Regions from separate parts of the Cytobacillus mangrovibacter genome, predicted to be linked through region 2. Evidence: a T-box and tRNA genes for the amino acid it is inferred to sense, from the RefSeq annotation. Region 2 holds a T-box; the other regions hold tRNA genes.

Region 1 (4,290 bases), on a different contig from region 2:
TGTCATAAAAGATTTCCTGCCATTGCCGAACCATTCCGAGTGATAAATTATTGAATATTGCGATTTTTATCGGGAGATTTAATTCTTTAATGACTGTAAGCTCTTGTGTAGACATTTGAAATCCGCCATCCCCAAGAACAGCAATGACACATCGTTCCGGATCAGCTAGCTGCGCTCCAATGCTTGCCGGTAATCCAAAACCCATGGTTCCAAGACCACCTGAAGTCACCCATCGATTCGCTTTTTTAAATTGGTAATACTGTGCTGCCCACATTTGGTGCTGCCCAACATCTGTGACGACGATTGCATCCCCAGCTGTTTTTTCATAAAGCATCTCTAACACTTTTTGGGGCTTAAGAGTGTCTGACTCCCCATAATGATAAGGATACTCCTCTTGCCATTTATGAATTTGTTCCAACCATTCCGAATGGGCTGGCGGTTTTCCATTTTGCTTGATTAATTCTTTTAATGCTTCTTTTGCATCTGCAACAACTGGTATGGCTGTTGGAACGTTCTTCCCAATTTCAGCTGGATCAATATCGATGTGAGCAACCGTTGCATGAGGGGCAAAGAATTGCAAATTTCCTGTAAGCCGGTCATCAAATCTTGCTCCAATATTAATTAATAAATCACATTCGCTTAAACCCATATTCGATGCATAACAGCCATGCATGCCAGCCATTCCAACAAACAGTTGATGGTCTGCTGGGAATCCGCCTAAACCAAGAAGTGTATGAATAACGGGAAGCTGCTGCTGTTCTGCATATGCTTTTAATTCACTCGAAGCTTGCCCAAGAAGGACACCAGCTCCAGCAAGTATAACTGGCTTTTTCGCCCGACTAACTGCCTCAGATAGTTTTCTGATTTGCAAATAGTTAGGCTGTACGGTTGGCTGATAGCCAGGTAGCTTTATCTCTTGTTCTTCTGGAGGTTTTGATACAGTTGCTGCAATATCTTTTGGAATATCTATCAAGACTGGCCCTGGTCTTCCGCTTGTTGCAATATAAAATGCCTCTTTCACAATTCGAGGGATATCTTCAATCCTTCGAACTTGGTAATTGTATTTCGTAATCGGTGTTGTAATCCCTAAAACATCTGCTTCTTGGAAAGCATCAGAACCGATTACATTTGTCGGAACCTGACCAGTGAATACGACGAGCGGAAGAGAGTCCATCATTGCGTCTGTGAGACCCGTAACAATGTTCGTTGCTCCTGGGCCAGATGTGGCAATAACCACCCCAGGTTTCCCGGAAATTCTTGCATACCCTTCCGCTGCATGAATTCCTCCTTGCTCATGCCTTGGCAAAACGTGGAGAATTTTTGAATCATAGAGCTTGTCATAAATCGGAAGTACAGCTCCTCCAGGATATCCAAAGATCACTTCCACCTTTTCTTTTTCCAAGGCCTCTAATAACAGATCAGCACCAGTGACCATTTCGGTCTTAGCCTTTGATTCTGCCATGGCAGCTTGCTGCAACATTTGTATAAAACCTCCTCTTTTTCCTTTAATTCAATATAAAAAGCCTTTCCACCCCTTAAAAACCTACTAATCCTAGGTATAAGGGGTGAAAAGGCTTTAATCCCATTCCACGGTACCACCCTAAATTCACGCAATCTGCATGCACTTATGGACAACTATTTCCTGTCCGTTTTGATAACGGGTGATAGACACCCGATCAACTCTACTCGATTGACTCTTTCAAGCTGATGCTCTGAGGTGAGTTCATTTTATGGGGGAATTACCGGTTCACAGCAGCTCCGGCTCTCTGTAAATTCCAATTCATAAAACTACTTATCCTCTTCTTCGCTTTATAGCTATTATATTTTTTGTTTTAGCACTTTAAACCATTGAATTTTTAGGTTAAAAAAAACTATGTATTAATTGGTTTCGCTAACCTAAAAGTTGGCTGGTTTTTATTTCATAATTTTTTGATTTCTTATATTGAGGACTATCTTACGCCCATTTTATTAAACCGTCAACACCCTTTTTAAAAATTGTTTGATAATTTAAATTAATCTGATTAATTGTATACGCTTTCATCGTTGACCTGTAAATATTCTGTAAGATTATAAAAATATTTTTCCAATGAGCTTTTCATGTTGAAACGCATTATCGTTACCATTGTTTTGTGATTTGATCGATTAAGGGAACGATTAGCTCCTTATCGTTCTCTTAGCATCACCTCTTAATCGATTGCGGGCATGATTAAGGCAATTATTCGAGGAAAATTTAACATAAAAAAAACTCATCTAAAGAAGTGAGTTTTTAAAAATAAAATATATAGCTAGTCTGATGTGTAAATAACGTCCCAGGAGAGATTCGAACTCCCGACCGTACGCTTAGAAGGCGTATGCTCTATCCAGCTGAGCTACTGGGACTTAATAAAATTTTTAAAAAGTATTTCAACGACAAGTTTTATTATATAAGGCAAACAATTAAAAGTCAACACAAAATTGATATTTTTTTACTAGGGAAGTTTTTTAGCTTCCCTAGTAGTATATGCTGTTCAATCTCTTTTTGGAAGTGAAAATACTTGGGTTAAGTCATCTAGCTTTCCATGATTAAGATCATGAACATGAAGTTTCATCTCATTCTCATTTACTTCTAAAATAACAAAAGTTTTTTCTGTTCTTCCTCTTGGCAGCCTGATGCTTCCAGGGTTGATATAAAGAATGCCATCAATCATTTCTGCCCCAAGGAAATGAGAATGTCCAAAACAAACAATATTCGCAGCTGCTTCTTGGGCACGTAAAGAAAGATTCAGCAGTGTTGATTTAACTGAATAGAGGTGGCCATGGGTAACAAAAATACGCAGACCGCCAATTTCTTCAACTAGAGCCTCAGGAAATTGCCCTGAAAAGTCACAATTACCCTGAACAACTATAAAGTTTTCTAAAACTTTCTCATCTGCTTGAAGCTCTGAATCTCCGCAATGGATCATCATTTGAACCTCATCGGCATATTGTGCCTTTATTTCCCGCAGCTCCTCTGTGAGTCCATGACTGTCACTGACAATTAGAATTTTCACTTTTTCCCGGCTCCAGCTAGAAGAGAGGGTAGTTCACTTTCTAATTTACGCAGGGCATTTGCACGGTGACTAATTTGCGCTTTTTCTTCAGGTGTGAGCTCTGCCATCGCCTTTCCTTTCTCAATTGCAAAGAAAATCGGATCATAGCCAAATCCGTAGGAGCCCCTTTTTTCACGTAATATTAGCCCTTCACATGTCCCAGAGACTATAAAGGTTTCTTTTCCTGGTGATGCCACTGCAAGAGCACAGAAAAATCTTGCCTTTCGCTCATTATCTGGCACATCTGTAAGCTCTTCTAGCACTTTGTTCATATTGGCTTCATCGCTTTTTTCTTCTCCGGCATATCTAGCCGAATAAATCCCTGGTCTTCCTTCTAGCGCATCAATCGCAAGACCTGAATCATCTGCAATAACCATTCTATCAAGAAGCCTAGCAATCGTTTCTGCTTTCAATATCGCATTTTCCTCGAAGGTTGTTCCTGTCTCTTCAACATCCTTTATTTCTGGAAAATCTAACAGTGTCTTCACTTCAAAGCCTAGCGGTTGGAACATTCGAGTAAATTCCTTTGCTTTTCCTTGATTCTTTGTTGCAATAATAACCTCAGACATTCCCGTGCACCTTCCCTTATTTCTCGTTTCTTGACTGTATTTTACTAGTGATTTCTTCGCCAAGTGCTTCTTTTTGAATTTCAAATAATTGGACAATCCCATCCTGCCCAGCTTTTAGCAAATCTTGAAGCTCATTGTAAGAAAAAGTCGCTTCCTCACCTGTCCCCTGTAATTCGACAAATTCGCCATTTCCCGTCATGACAATATTCATATCGACATGTGCTTTTGAATCCTCAATATAATTTAAATCAACGACCACTTGCTTGTTCTCTAATATCCCAACGCTAGTTGCTGCTAAAAAATCTTTAATGGGATATCTTTTCATCTTTTTCGATGTACTTACTTTTTCTAAAGCTAGTGCCATCGCCACAAACGCTCCCGTAATCGATGCGGTTCTTGTGCCGCCATCTGCCTGGATCACATCACAGTCAAGCCAGATCGTTTTTTCTCCAAGCGCTTCCAAGTCAACAACCGCTCGTAAAGCACGTCCAATCAAGCGTTGGATCTCCATCGTCCGGCCCGTAATTTTCCCTTTTGCCGCTTCTCTAATATTTCTTGTCTCTGTTGCCCTAGGAAGCATCGAATACTCTGCTGTTATCCAGCCCTTTCCTTCCCCTCGCATAAAAGGAGGCACACGATCATCAATGCTCGCA
Region 2 (4,290 bases):
AAGAAGCGACAGCACTTTTAAGTTATCGCCCTCGTTAGTTTAAAATCCCAAACAATTTTCCCCTTGATTTCTTGTCCTTAAGTTTATATACACCTTCCCTAGTATCACTCTCTAATAGGTCAAAATCCCGTCCCATATTTCCCCAAATCCTGATGATTTCAGTAGTTTTATCCTCATACGTTAAAGTTAATTTAAAGCTTTCGTGATTAGCCTTCTTATATTGAATATTTTGGTGTTTTCCTTTGTTAAATATCTTCGTAATTTGGATAATTCGATCATTGTCATCAATTACAATTACTTCACCGAAAGTGCCATTAGAGTGATTATACTTTTGGTATTCTACCTTTTTGATATTTGAAAAATCATTTGTAAACATAAGGACACTTACAAGAGAAATGATAATTACCAAACCGGCAACTCCTATAACCTTTTTCAAGTAAATCTCCTCCTCTATTAGTTAGACGTTTGTGTGTTTATAATGTTTCAACAGTTTGTTCGTTGTTTAGTGTAGCTATTCCGTCCGATGGTTCAATACTTTTGTTTCCATTTCTAGAATCTAGGCAATAATTCCTCCAACACACAAAAAGGAGGATATTATTTTGTTATTTTATATTTACGATGTCCATGCAAGTTGGGAAAAGGGAAGCTCAAGTTATGCTTTTATAATTGAAGTTCGATAAGGCATCTTGACGTAATAGGGGCAAGAGTTAAAGAACGGAGCTGTTGGTTAGTCAGCTTTTCTTGTATTACTAACGGATAAAATATATTGAACATTAATTTGGTTAATTAATGTCGATCGAAACAATAAGGTTTGGAAATACGGATTACTGTTGTTGTGGATAATATTATTTTAGAATGCTAAATCTAACTGTATTATTTCATGGGAGTGATATCATGAAGAAAATGATTGTTCTCTTTACGATTTTATTAATGTTATCCGTAAATATTATAGTAAAGGCTAAAAACCTTCCAGAAACAAAGGAAATTAAACCGTATGCAGATGACTGGTATGTTACACCAGAAGACATTATTAGAGATATTATATTTCCATATATAGATAAAAGGGTGATGCAAGAGTATCCTAGTAATGATTATGCTGCTTTTCGTTGGCAAGCACAAAGGATTGTTGGTATTGTGTATAACAACAATCATTCATATGATATTTCTATAAGTCTTCAAGTTCCTGACGAAAGAATTGCCCCAGTCAACTATGCACAAGACTTGGTTAAAGTAAGAGTATCTCCGAGTTGCGACAGCCCCAAAATTGGATGCGGTCATGGGTTCAAAGTGGAAGTATTAGATTATGAACATATGAATAAATAAGTAATGAGATAAGATGGTACCTTTATTCATAGCACCCTATACGAGGCAAAGGAAATTTCTATAATTAAAATATCCAAATAATTATTGCAAATTCGATACGAACGGCTATAATAATTGAAAATACTTTTTTAAAATCAATGACAAAGAGAGTAGTTGTTTGTTGCAGCAAAGCGAGTCAGGGATGGTGGAAGCCTGATCATGTGGCAAATAATGAACCGCACTTTGGAGATGCTTTTCTGAACGTAAGTAGGAGAAGTCGGGGTAGACCCCGTTATCAAATTGAGTGGTTTTTTATGAAACAAGTAGAGTGGTACCGCGGGTTAGTGAAACACCCGTCTCTTTTCTTCGGAAAAGAGACGGGTGTTTTTTATTTTTGGGAGGGAAAAAAATGGTGGATTATAAAGATGCTTTAGCAGATGTTCTCTATGGTCAATTAAAAGATTATATGGAAAAAAGTAAGTTGAAAAGTATGATTGAAAAGCCGAAATTTGAGCATATGGGCGATTTGGCATTCCCATGCTTTGAATTAGCAAAAATTTACCGTAAAGCACCACAAACGATTGCACTTGAAATTACACAGAAAGTTCAGTTGTCCAATGAATTTCAAAATGCTGAAGCAGTAAACGGGTATGTCAACGTATTTTTAAATAAAAGAGAAGTGTCCTCATACATTATTCAGGAAGTTATCTCGAAAAAAGAAAAATATGGGGATGTAAACATAGGAGATCAAGAAGTAATCACAATTGACTTTTCATCTCCTAATATTGCAAAGCCTTTCTCAATGGGACATTTACGTTCTACAGTAATTGGGAATGCGATCGCATTAATCTCTGAAAAATGTGGATACAAGCCAATTAGAATCAATCATTTAGGTGATTGGGGTACACAGTTCGGAAAATTAATTGTTGCTTATAAACTGTGGGGGGAAGAACAAAAGGTAAAGGAAAATCCAATCAAAGAGCTTCTAAAATTATATGTTCAGTTTCATGAAGAGGCTGAACGAAATGCTGATTTAAACGATCAAGGGAGACTTTGGTTTAAGAAGCTAGAAGAAGGAGACGAAGAGGCTCTGGAACTGTGGAAATGGTTTAGAGATGAATCGTTGGAGGAGTTTTCCAATATATATAAATTATTAGGTGTGAGCTTTGATTCAACTCATGGTGAAGCTTTTTATAATGATAAAATGGATCAAGTGGTTCAAATATTAGAGGAAAAGAAGTTATTAAAAGAATCAGAGGGAGCAAAAGTTGTCGTAATCGATAATGATTTACCACCTTGTTTAATTAAGAAAAAAGATGGAACCACTCTCTATGCTACTCGTGATTTAGCAGCAGCTATTTATCGTCACGATACTTACCAGTTTGTTCAGTCATTATATATTGTAGGGAACGAACAAACGCTCCATTTTAAACAATTGTTCGAAGTATTGCAAAAAATGGGGTATACATGGCATGAAGGACTCAAACATATTCCATTTGGGATGATGCTGAAAGACGGAAAGAAAATGTCTACACGAAAGGGGAAAGTTGTATTATTAGAACAAGTGTTAATGGATGCGATAAATCTTGCCAAGAATAATATTATCGATAAGAATCCAGCACTTGCATCTAAAGAGATTGTTGCTCGTCAAGTTGGAGTAGGTGCAGTTATATTCCATGATTTAAAAAATGATCGATTAAATGATATTGAATTTTCGTTGGAAGACATGTTGCGCTTTGAAGGAGAAACGGGTCCGTATGTCCAATATACACATGCTCGTGCAACCTCTATTTTGAAAAAGGGGAACTATTTGGAAAGCAATGACCAGTTAGCCCTTTCAGATAATGAAGCATGGCCAATAATAACAAATTTAATGGCCTTTCCCAATGTAATTACTCGTGCTTTTAATGATTGTGATCCGTCTCAAATGGCTAAATATGTTCTTGACCTTTCCAAGGCTTTTAATAAATATTATGGATCTGTCCGTATTCTCGATGATCAAGAACAAAAACAAGCAAGATTATCACTTGTTTATGCCGTTCAAATTGTTCTGAAAGAAGGGTTAAGATTATTGGGAATTGAGGCACCAAAAGAAATGTAATTTTTAAAGAAGGTACTGAATATTCATCACAACCATATTCTATGATAGAGTGGGAAAATAAGGAGTGTGAGTTGTACGATTTGGTTTCTAATTATCATCGTGCTTACGATATTAGCATTTGCTTTCTTTATAGACAGGAGACATAAAAAAATTAATAATCATCCTCCGATACCGACCAATCCTAACGCAAAGCCCGGAGATAGTTCAAACTATATGATGGGAGATAATCAGGATACAGGGGGATTTCAATAACTTAAGTGAGGCTTGAAATACAAGAAGGTTTTCCATTCTTGCATTTTAAGCCTGTTTTTTTACAGTGAAATGAAGTAAATCATCCCCATCATCTAATGAAAATCACATTCATAGTAACGAATAGATACTAATCATGCCTAACGTCAATCAATGAACGAGGAGATGGTATAATATAGTCGTAATCTTTTAGTGAAAAGCCTATTTTCGTTTCACTCTAATTTACTAGCTTATAAAAAAAGATTCTAGTTACTTTACAGAAGAGGAGATACCCTTTGAACCGTTCCTACTATGCATTACTTATCAGTCAAACATCAACAAATCTCGGATTTGCATTGTATACCATGGTAGTTGTTTTACATCTCTATAATGAAACGGGCTCAACAACATTGTCAGCTGCAGTCACATTAGTAAGTGTCATCGCACGTATGGGAAGCGGAATTGTTTTGCCTGTAGTGTCTGATCGATGGAAGCTTACGTATTTGCTAATATTTGCACAAGTGACTCAATTGTTATTGCTTGCAGGACTATTTGTGCTGTTTCACAAGAAATTGACTGTGGCTATTTTAGTTATGATCTTTATTCTGTTATCCATTATTTCATTTTTTAATGGCTTTTTTTCACCAATTAAAAGCTCT
Region 3 (4,290 bases), on a different contig from region 2:
TATACTTTCATTTTAACAGGAGTAATCATTGAATTCAATTATAAAGTGAAACTTCCTTCAGTGGGGTGCTTTTCCACACTGAAGGTTAGTTTCACTTATCGGGCCTTTACGGGCAGTTATTCCCATTTATTTTATGGGAATTTACTGCCCGTTAATCTGCGATAAAGATTTACTTTTTTCTGAAAACGCTTCACTAATGGTCAGATGATCAATTTGTCCATATTGAATTTCTTCTCCATCAATCTCAACAACTGGAATCATAATTCCGTATTTTTCAGTTAGTTCGTCACTCGAATCGATATCCATCTCTTGAAAAATAAAATCCCACTCTTCTTGCAGCTCAAGAACAATCTTTTTGGCTTTATCACATAATGGACAGCGGCTGCGAGTATAAAGCACAAGTGTACTTTTATCCACAATTATTCTCCTTTCAATCATACCGTTTTCTCTTTGAAGAGGACTGGATGCCAAGCTGATCCCGATATTTGGCAATCGTTCTTCTGGAAACGACCATGCCCTCCTGCTCTTTTAACAAATGAACAATTTCTTGATCAGATAGTGGCTTCTGTTTATTTTCGCCCTCTACCAATTGACTAATAATCGTCTTTACTTGTTTGGACGAGGTATTCTCATCTGATGTCGTTTTGATTGTACTCGAGAAGAACGATCTTAATTCAAACGTGCCAAAAGGGGTTTGCGCGTATTTCTCCCTTACAGCTCGGCTGACAGTCGATTCGTGAATCTCAAGTTCATCTGCGATCTCCTTCATCGTCATTGGCCGCAATTGGGTCGGTCCATTCATGAAAAAGTCCTGCTGTTTTTCTACAATTTTCAAAGAAACCTTCGTTAATGTTTCTTTTCGCTGCTCGATACTTCTCATGATCCATTGGTAATCCTGCTGATTTTCCTGAATAAAGCGGCTTACCTGTTTATCATGATTAGAGGAGAACTTTTGATAGTATGCTTCATTAAAACTAATTTTCGGAAGTGCTTCATCAAATACACTTACCGAGAATGAGGAACCATCCCACTGAACAATCACATCTGGCACTATGTAAGCTGATTTTTCATGTTGAAAAGAGGCAGCTGGCCTTGGATTTAATTGTTGCACCCGATCAAAAACCTCTTGAATCTCACTCATCTGAATATCTAGATTCTTCGAAATGTCCTTCCACTTTTTCTCGGCAAAAGCGTTAAAGTACTTTTCGATAATTTCTTCAGCAAGCTGGTTTCTTTTCTCATCCCTCTTTAGTTGCAGAAGGAGACATTCCTGCAAATTACGGGCACCGATCCCAGCAGGCTCCAATTCCTGCAGAAGCTTCAAACTCTCAAAAGCTTCTTCTTCCGAAATTTGAAAATACGCAGCAACTTCACTTAATTCAGTACGCATGTAACCGTTTTCATCTATGCACTCAATCAAATAATCAAATACTCTTTTTCTATCAGAATTTAAATGATTAAAGTCTAACTGAGATTTTAAATATTCATCAAGAAAGGCGACTGTTTCACCAATCTGTTCTATCCAATTTTGCTTATCTTTATCCACTTTTTTACGAGTCGGCTTCACTCGGTCCTTCCGTGGGTCCATGGCTTGCACATTGCCAGGCTCTATCTGCAATAAGGGGTTTTCCAATGCTTTATTCTCTAGGAATGCAGAAAGCTCCTGTGCATTATATTGCAATAAAGCAATGGCCTGTGTCAGCTCTTGCGTCATCGCTAGCTTCATAGTCTGCTGCTGCCATAACCCTGCTTGTAAGTTCATCTTCATCCCCCCTCGTGTTCATTTTACAATAACGTGAAGGAATGTTGTATGGAAAAATATTGTCATGAGGTTTCTAGTGGAACTGTTTGAAACAAAAAAGTGAGAAACAGAAGTAATAAAAGGGGATAGCCTATGGGTCGCAGCTTTCTAAATAAATCAGCTTGCTTATAGGAAAAAGATCCCCGTTATAAATGAAAGGCCAAAAATCACTGTCATAACTAAGTAGAAGTTGTAATTTTTATCTTTAGTTTTTGAGCCAAAATAGACTTTTGTTACTGAAGCTGTAAAGAGCAAAAGTTGAGAGGTCACAAACATCAACTTACTATTTCCATTAATTAAAAAGTAGGTTGATAAGATCAAGAGAATAACAACAAATACTCTTAACCAGATCGGCGTTTGATTTAACATTTGATCCTCCTCCTTTTACATATTGAGTTTTTTTTGATAACAGGTAAATCTAGTAATATTTTAATAATCCACACATAAGTTACATTCTACATTCAAAACCTTAAAAAAATCAGGATATCTTCAATTATCGCTTACCCCTCTCCTAAAAATAAACATAAAAAAAGTGTTTCCACGAAAGAAACGTGGAAACACTTTGATTTTTTCAAACTATAAGTAGCGCCCTCGGAGGGAATCGAACCCCCATTTTAAGAACCGGAATCTTACGTGCTATCCGTTGCACCACGAGGGCATTAGAAAAATTACCAATGATAAGCATTTGTGTTACAAATATAAATTATATGCGATTTTTTTCAACATTGCAAGGGATCTTTTGTTTAAAAACTGGTGGAGCGGGTATGATGGAGTAATGGAAACCAAGTGCGTAGAGCTCATTTATTGTCGAATAAATAATCAGGCAAATGTAAGTGTATTGTTTGACCTTTATTGACCATCAGTGTATCATAATATTACATACATGTTTCTTAGAAAACCCTTTTCAAAAGGAAGAGCTCAAGTATCGATTTTGTATGTCAACCCTTACTTAATTAAAGGAGGAATAAAGAGATGAACTTAATCCCTACAGTTATTGAACAAACAAACCGTGGAGAGCGCGCGTACGATATCTACTCCCGTCTTTTAAAAGACCGTATTATCATGCTTGGCAGTGCGATCGATGATAATGTGGCCAACTCGATTGTAGCACAATTATTATTCTTAGAAGCTGAAAACCCTGAGAAAGATATTACATTATATATTAACAGCCCAGGTGGAAGCATTACTGCTGGTATGGCAATCTATGACACAATGCAGTACATTAAAGCAGATGTTTCAACAATTTGTACAGGTATGGCCGCTTCAATGGGTGCATTCTTGCTTGCAGCTGGTGAAAAAGGCAAGCGCTATGTTCTTCCAAACAGTGAAGTGATGATTCATCAACCACTAGGTGGAGCTCAAGGGCAAGCAACGGAAATCGAAATTGCAGCTAAACGAATTCTATTCCTTCGTGATAAGCTAAATACGATTCTTTCTGAACGCACAGGCCAACCGCTTGAAGTCATTGCAAGAGATACAGATCGCGATAATTTCATGACTGCCGAAAAAGCATTAGAATACGGATTAGTCGATAAAATTATTACTCGTAATCCTGCAGAAGACAAAAAAGAGAAGTAAAAATATAGAACACATGGGATTTCTTAATCGAACCCCATGTGTTTTTTTGTTTATCGAGCACTAAAAAACAGAGGGACGGTTCTTCCGTTCCTCTGTTCATTTAGCAAAAAAAAGAAACAAGAGAAACGTCCCCTTGTTTCCTATTCTTGCTGAATATAGTTGGACAGTTCTTCAAGCGCTTCTGTCTCATCTCTGCCGTCGACCATTAATGTAATTACTGAACCAGAGCTAACTGCAAGGCTCATTAATCCCATGATGCTTTTTGCATTTACTTTCTTACCATCTTTTTCAAGAAAAACGTCTGATGCAAACCGGTTTGCTTCTTGAACAAATAATGCTGCCGGCCGCGCCTGTAATCCCGTTTTTAATTTCACTTCTATCTGTTTCTCAACCATTTCTTCCTTTCCTCCCTTATAAAATGATCAACCTTAAATCGTTTCCCCTATTCGTAGCTTTTCAGCAATCTCATCTATTTTTCTTAAACGATGATTAATCCCTGATTTACTAATGTTTCCCCCAGAAACCATTTCACCAAGCTCTTTTAAAGTGACATCCTGATAGGCGACACGCAGCTCTGCAATCTCCCTAAGTTTATCAGGTAAAATATGCAAGCCGACCGTTTCATCGATAAACCGTATATTTTCTACTTGGCGTATTGCAGCACCAATCGTTTTATTTAAGTTCGCTGTTTCACAATTAACGAGTCGGTTAACGGAATTTCTCATATCACGAACAATCCGTATGTCTTCAAACTTTAGCAAGGCACTATGAGCACCAACCACACCCAAGAATTCCGTAATTTTTTCTGCTTCTTTTAAATAGGTAATGAATCCTTTTTTGCGCTCAAGTGTTTTACTATTTAATCCAAATGTATTCATCAATTCACATAAAGAGTCGTTATGTTCTTTATA

The links. The T-box of region 2 lies ahead of argS (arginine--tRNA ligase). A T-box ahead of a tRNA ligase gene usually reads a tRNA of that ligase, here a tRNA-Arg.
Region 1: it has a tRNA-Arg gene. The T-box ahead of argS (arginine--tRNA ligase) is inferred to sense a tRNA for this amino acid. The anticodon was not compared.
Region 3: it has a tRNA-Arg gene. The T-box ahead of argS (arginine--tRNA ligase) is inferred to sense a tRNA for this amino acid. The anticodon was not compared.

Annotation. Positions count from the first base shown of each region.
Region 1 is NZ_JBIACJ010000005.1:206,649-210,938, forward strand. Features, by position in the region: gene ilvB (acetolactate synthase large subunit) at 1-1,480, opposite strand, end outside; T-box leader at 1,559-1,814, opposite strand; tRNA gene ACFYKT_RS11340 (tRNA-Arg) at 2,306-2,379, opposite strand; gene ACFYKT_RS11345 (metallophosphoesterase) at 2,508-3,029, opposite strand; gene ACFYKT_RS11350 (XTP/dITP diphosphatase) at 3,026-3,637, opposite strand; gene rph (ribonuclease PH) at 3,654-4,290, opposite strand, start outside.
Region 2 is NZ_JBIACJ010000007.1:265,284-269,573, forward strand. Features, by position in the region: gene ACFYKT_RS14835 (hypothetical protein) at 35-436, opposite strand; gene ACFYKT_RS14840 (hypothetical protein) at 895-1,323, shown strand; T-box leader at 1,452-1,666, shown strand; gene argS (arginine--tRNA ligase) at 1,715-3,403, shown strand; gene ACFYKT_RS14850 (MFS transporter) at 3,928-4,290, shown strand, end outside.
Region 3 is NZ_JBIACJ010000004.1:194,088-198,377, reverse strand. Features, by position in the region: gene ACFYKT_RS09510 (glutaredoxin family protein) at 142-417, opposite strand; gene rpoN (RNA polymerase factor sigma-54) at 431-1,762, opposite strand; gene ACFYKT_RS09500 (hypothetical protein) at 1,928-2,170, opposite strand; tRNA gene ACFYKT_RS09495 (tRNA-Arg) at 2,388-2,459, opposite strand; gene clpP (ATP-dependent Clp endopeptidase proteolytic subunit ClpP) at 2,774-3,379, shown strand; gene ACFYKT_RS09485 (HPr family phosphocarrier protein) at 3,520-3,774, opposite strand; gene whiA (DNA-binding protein WhiA) at 3,808-4,290, opposite strand, start outside.